Regions from separate parts of the Sporacetigenium sp. TC11 genome, predicted to be linked through region 2. Evidence: a T-box and tRNA genes for the amino acid it is inferred to sense, from the RefSeq annotation. Region 2 holds a T-box; the other holds one or more tRNA genes.
What was found. A T-box is a leader RNA that pairs with one kind of tRNA and senses whether it is charged. The one in region 2 lies ahead of serS (serine--tRNA ligase), so its partner is inferred to be a tRNA-Ser.
Positions count from the first base shown of each region.

Region 1 (3,437 bases), on a different contig from region 2:
TATTTCTAACTATATTTAGAGCACTAACATTGTTATTTAACAAATGATATGTGTGTATTAGCATATCGTCAAAGTCTATTTTATTCATTTGTTCTTTATACTCTTCATACATTCTATATACATTATTAAATTCTTCACTTGACAATGTATTTGAATCAAAATCCACCACTTCCATAAGTTCATTTTTTAAATATGATATATCGTTTATAATGCCTGAAATGGTATCTTCTTCTTCACCATTTTCTATTTTTAATGTTTTTAATATATTCTTTATTATAATTTTCTTGTCTTTTTCATTTAGTATATAATCCAAGTTATATTTTTTGAAGTGTCTTAATATCCTAAAAAATACAGAATGAAAGGTTCCAAATGTAACCTTATTTACTCCATAATCAGAACTTAGTTTCAATGCTCTTTCTTTCATTTCATTGGCAGATGCCTTAGTAAACGTTATTGCTAATATATTTCCTGGTTTTATATTATTATTCTGTATCATATTAACTATTTTATATGTTATTACTCTTGTTTTTCCTGAACCTGGGCCTGCTAATACCATACAAGGTCCATTTATATGATTTATAGCTTTTTTTTGATTTTTGTTTAAATTTTCTATATTTAACATGACTTATCACCTTAAATTATTCTTTATTTGTAATATAATGTACTTAGGCAAATAAATGTACAGGAGTGAACTTATGCAAATTATAACAAATGTTATAGATGAACTGATAGATATTCCAAATAACCACTGTGTTTTTGATATAGAAACAACGGGCCTTAGCCCTAAGTATAGTAAAGTTATACTTATAGGTGTTCTATATATAAAAAATAATCAAACTATTGTACAACAGTTTTTCGCAGACAATTCTAAAGAGGAAAAAGAAATATTATTTTACTTCAAGGAAGTATTCAAAAATTTCGAATATCATATAACCTTTAATGGTATGCGCTTTGATATTCCATATTTAAACGAAAGATTTAAATCTAATGATATAAATTATACCATAGATAAGACCAAAGATATAGATATCCTAAATGTAGTTAGACCTTATCAAAAAAAATTATCACTTATAGATTGTAAACTAAAAACCGTTGAAAAATACTTAGGGATAGAAAGAAAAGATACAATATCAGGTAAAGATAGCGTTGAATTATATAAGAATTATGAAATAACCCAAAATGAAGAATTAAAAAAGAAAATACTTCTTCATAATTATGAAGATATATATTATCTTGGGAAAATATTTAAAATAAAAGAAGTAATAGAACAAAAGCTAGATTTCATAGAGATAGATATATACAATAGTATGTATAAAGTAATTATGAATAATTATAAGTTCAAAAAAAACTTTTTAACTATAGAGTATATATCTAATGCAGACTTCCCTATTGATATAGAAATTTATAAAGAAAACTATTCAATAAATGGACATAAGAATAAATTAAATATAACTTTAAATTTAAAAAGCGGAGTTGATAATAATAAAAATAATATAATTTACTACGAATTAAGTACTTTAATACCATTAATGGTAAATTTAGAACCTTTAGAAAACAACATACACTCATTATCAAAATATATTCTAATAAAAGAATTTAAAATATAAAAAAGTCGTTGAAAAATCAACGACCTTTTAAAATGGCGGAGAAGGAGGGATTTGAACCCTCGCGCCCCTTGCGAGACCTACTCCCTTAGCAGGGGAGCCTCTTCAGCCACTTGAGTACTTCTCCATATATTATCTTTTATTACATGGATAATAATATCATATATATTTACATATGTCAATATTTTGAATTATATTTTATATAAGGAATTATAGCTTAAATATAGAATATAAATACATATAAGTTTGTTCAAGGAGGAAAATAAATGATTGATGTAAAAGCGGTAAATGAGAAAAGGAATGTAAAAATACCCTATGAGCATTGTAAGGCAATGTTGCCTAATATACCTTGTGATATAATAAAGGCTACCACAAATTGCTATTATGATGAAGATAATAACTACTTTCACGTAAATATGATTAATAGATTATATAAAGTTCATTATCCTTCGGGAGAAATATTTAAAGAAAATTTAGATGAATTTTCTAACTATGAAATCAAAACTATAATAATTAGGTATCTATTAAACGCCAAAGGAGTTCCACCTTCTAATAAATATATAACCTTTAAGGAAATTCCTGGAGGGCCTGTGTATTATCCAAACTTTTTAAATAGAACTATTGGGGACTTTGTTAATACTTTTGGGTATAACTTGAATAACTTCTCAAAAGTATGTGAACTTTTAGGAGGAGAAAAGTTGAATCTTGGGGATATCTCTTATAAAATTCAATTTATGAACAATATCTATATGGTCTTTACTTTGTGGGCTGGGGATAACGATATTTCTCCATCTGGAAATATTCTATTTGATGCTAACACTCAATTTTATTTTGATGCTGAAGATTTATCTGTAATAGGAGATATAGCTGTAGGATTTTTAAAGAAGCTATTAAATAATAATTTTAATCCTGAAGATGGACAATTTCATTTTAGAGTATTTTAAAGGGTATGGTTTACACCATACCCTTTATATATTACATATTCTTTTTAGCTTCCATTAACATTTCATTGGCTTTTTTCATATATTCTATAGCTTTTTCTATATAGTTTGCTGTTTCTTCTTTATCTATAGCTCTAGCTTTATCTACCCATTCTCTAAATCCTTCTTCATGTGATTCATTATGATTTACCCAATGAACTAATAATATGTTTAAAGTTTTTTCATCCTTATTCTCACTTGACTCTCCATGAGAATGATGATGGTCATGATTGTGGTCATGGTCATGTCCATGATGATATCTTATCGCTTCTTTTGAAAACATCATTTTGTTCCCCCTTATTATTTTATATTAAATTCTTTTTTTATAAGTTTTATAGCATCCTTTATTAATAAAACTACAGGCTTATTTTCAATCCCTACTATTTCAATGTTTTCAGGCATTATAGGCAAAAATATTTTAAAAGCCTCACTATCTGATACTGCTTCACTCATTTTACATGTTACCTCGCCCATCATGGAATTTGGTATTATTATAGATATAGGCGAAACTATAATGTTTGCTTTTTTAGAAGATACAACTATAGCATTTTCTCCTGTTGCACCTTTATTAGCATGTGCCTTCATCATAGCACTTGTAGCTATAGAGTTCGTTCCAAGTGCATATATATCTATGTATGATGGTAGCTCTTCTCTTAAATAAGATACTATTTGAGAACCCAATCCTCCACCCATACCATCTATAACTGCTATAACCATAAGTTATCCCTCTATTATTTTTATTTTTTTTCTTCTATTATTATTTTATGATCCATAAGTCTTATTTCTTTTATTTCTCCATCTATTATTTTTTGCTCTCCTAGTAAATCCGTTAAATATACCTTACCATCTTCAG
Region 1 is NZ_JBYVNY010000004.1:100,906-104,342, forward strand. Features, by position in the region: gene ACUSRV_RS08295 (ATP-dependent helicase) at 1-622, opposite strand, end outside; gene ACUSRV_RS08300 (ribonuclease H-like domain-containing protein) at 696-1,607, shown strand; tRNA gene ACUSRV_RS08305 (tRNA-Ser) at 1,641-1,731, opposite strand; gene ACUSRV_RS08310 (DUF3786 domain-containing protein) at 1,871-2,548, shown strand; gene ACUSRV_RS08315 (DUF8180 domain-containing protein) at 2,580-2,870, opposite strand; gene ACUSRV_RS08320 (DUF3842 family protein) at 2,885-3,301, opposite strand; gene ACUSRV_RS08325 (CooT family nickel-binding protein) at 3,322-3,437, opposite strand, start outside.
Region 1: it encodes a tRNA-Ser, which carries the amino acid that the T-box ahead of serS (serine--tRNA ligase) is inferred to sense. The anticodon was not compared.

Region 2 (3,437 bases):
TATTATTAAAATAATATAACTTTTGATTTAGATTTTTTTCACTATCTTTATTTTTTATATGTTTAGTTCCTATTACTATGTTTTTTATTCTAGATTCTATTATTGCACCTGTACACATAACACAAGGTTCCATTGTTATATACATTGTGCAGTTCATTAATCTCCAACCACCTAGTATTTTAGCAGCTTCTTTTATTGCCAAAATCTCAGCATGTGCAGTTGGATCTTTTAGTGTTTCTCTTAAATTGTGGGCTCTAGATATTATTATATCATTTTTAACTATAATAGCCCCTATTGGAGTTTCATTTTTATCATAAGCTTTATAAGCTTCTTTTAATGCTTCATTCATATAATAAGAGTGTTCCATCTTTCCTCCTATAACTTATGATAAGTATTATATTATCACACTTAGAGCCATAATTCAACTCAATTTACATAGAATGTTTATACAAAAAAGTAAATTTTTTACTAAAGTATTAAAAGAGCTTCATATTTAAGCTCTTTTAATATTTTTTTATAATTATATATTTTATTTGTTTATAACTTCAATTCCACCCATATAAGGTCTTAATACTTCAGGTACTACAACAGATCCATCAGCTTGTTGGTAGTTTTCTAATATAGCAGCTACTGTTCTTCCTATTGCAACCCCAGATCCATTTAATGTATGAACATATTCAGCTTTAGATTTTTTATCTCTTTTGAATCTTATGCCAGCTCTTCTAGCTTGGAAATCTTCAAAATTTGAACAAGAAGATATCTCAACGTATCTATTATAACTTGGCATCCATACCTCTATGTCATACTTAAATGCAGCTGTAAATCCTAAATCTCCTGTACATATTCTAACTACTCTATATGGTATTCCTAACATTTGTAATACAGTTTCTGCATCATTAGTCAATGATTCTAATTCTTTATATGAATCTTCCGGCTTTACAAATTTAACTAATTCTACTTTATTAAATTGATGTTGTCTTACAAGACCTCTTGTATCTCTTCCTGCAGATCCTGCCTCTGCTCTGAAACATGGAGTATATGCACAATAGTACATAGGTAACTTATCTCCATCCATTATTTCATCAGCATGTATATTAGTTACTGGTACTTCAGCTGTTGGAACTAAGAAATAATCTAATCCTTCTAACTTAAACATATCTTCTTCGAACTTAGGAAGTTGCCCTGTTCCTATAAAACTATTTCTATTAGCCATAAACGGTGGTAATACTTCCATATATCCATGTTTAGATGTATGAGTATCTAAGAAGAAGTTCATTAAAGATCTTTCAAGTCTAGCACCTAAACCTCTATATAAAGTAAATCTTGATCCTGTTATCTTACCTGCTGTTTCAAAATCTAGTATTCCTAAGTTAGTTCCTACATCCCAATGAGCCTTAGCTTCAAAATCAAATTTAGTTGGTTCACTCCATGTTCTTACTTCTACGTTGTCATCATCAGTAGTTCCTTGTGGAACATCTGGGTGTGGAACATTAGGTATTCTTAATAAATTATATTCCATTTCACCTTCAACTTTTCTAACCTGTTCATCTAATTCTTTTATTTTATCTGATAATTCTTTTAGTTTAGATTTTGCTTCCGTTACATCTTTACCTTCTTTAATCATCATAGGTATTTTTTTAGATTCAGTATTAGATTCATTTTTCATTACTTCAACTTCTTGAAGTAAGTCTCTTCTTTTGTTGTCTAATTCAACTACTGCATCTAAATCAAATTCCTTTTCTCCTCTTCTAGCCATAGCATGTTTTATTTCATCTAAGTTTTCCCTTATTCTTCTTATATCTAACATTTCTACTCCTCCTATTATTATCTTATGTATATTTTTATATAAAAAAAAGCCCCCATCCCTATAATAAGGGACGAAAGCTTACTCTTCCGCGTTGCCACCCTAGTTAATCATAATAAGTATTATGATTCACCTCGTATCTGTAACGTAGACTTACGGCTAATCTTACTTTTATTTCCGATTAGCAGCTCAGGAATGGATTCGAAAATCATTGACGTGAGTTCTCACCAACCACTCACTCTCTGAAGACAAACATATCTTCTACTATTTTCCTTCTTAGCTTTATAGTTATATAATTTCTTATTTGTTAACTATTATACTTATTGAAAATTTATTTTGCAAGTATAATTTTTTATTTTTTAATATTTTTTATTTATATATTAAATTTCATTGTTATCAGATTTCATTTCTTCTATATTCTTATAATATATAACTCTATGCTGAAATGGTATTTCTACTCCATTTTCATCAAATAGTTTCTTTATTTTTTCCATTATATCATAATATACATCCCAATAATCTTCAGTTTTTACCCAAGGTTTTGCAACTACTTGCATGGCATTATCTCCTAATGTATTAAGCCCTATTATTGGTTTTGGATCATTTAGTATCTTTGGTTCTTCTTTAAATGTCTTTTCTAATATACCTTTTACTTTTCTTATATCAGTATTATATGCTACATCAAAAGATAAATCTATTCTTCTTCTTTCTTGATGCGTATAGTTTATTACATTATCGCTAGTTAAATTAAAATTAGGTATTACTATAGTTTTATTGTCAGGTGTATTAAGTATAGTACTAAATATGTGTATATCTGAAACAGTACCTTCTACCCCTGATCCAAATATATAATCGCCTACTCTAAAAGGCTTAAAGAATAAAATTATTAGCCCTGAAGCTACATTTGATAAAGTCTCTTTAAATGCTAAACCTATTGCAAAGCCTGCAGCACTCAGCACAGCTACAAATGATATAGTTGGTATACCTGCTATTCCTAAGCAAGTTATTATTAGCGATATTACACATAGAGTGTATATAGCGTATACTATAAAATTTGTTATAGCTCTGTCTGCAGTTATTTTCATTAAAAACTTTTTGGTTAGCTTTTTTATCCATCTACACACATATAATCCTATTATAAATACAAAAATTGCATAAATTATATTAGGCCCATATGTTACAACATTATCTTTGAAGTTCATCCACATTCTCTCTGTCATTTTTATACCAGATATATTTATATTCGTAGATGTCATGTATGTACCTCCTTCATGCTATCTTTAATAGATTGTATACATTCAAAAAATTAAGGAACTCATGTTATATCATAAGTTCCTTTTATTAATTATATTACTTTTTTATTACAATTTCTACATTTAAATTAATTTTCCAATTTCATGTCTCCATATTTTATATGACCACTTTTTCTCATATATTCGGAGATAATTAAACATATTATAGCGGGTAAAATAAATTGTAATATTACGATCCCTATTATACCACTTTGTCCCATAACAGATAATGTTTGAATTGGTCCAACTAATCCACTTGTTCCCATACCGGCTCCAGTACTATTAGTCTTAAATTTAAATATAGTTGTAGCTATTGGACCTAATATAATACTAGCTAATGT
Region 2 is NZ_JBYVNY010000019.1:8,690-12,126, forward strand. Features, by position in the region: gene ACUSRV_RS16655 (nucleoside deaminase) at 1-367, opposite strand, end outside; gene serS (serine--tRNA ligase) at 530-1,807, opposite strand; T-box leader at 1,871-2,091, opposite strand; gene ACUSRV_RS16665 (mechanosensitive ion channel family protein) at 2,185-3,060, opposite strand; gene ACUSRV_RS16670 (PTS sugar transporter subunit IIC) at 3,186-3,437, opposite strand, start outside.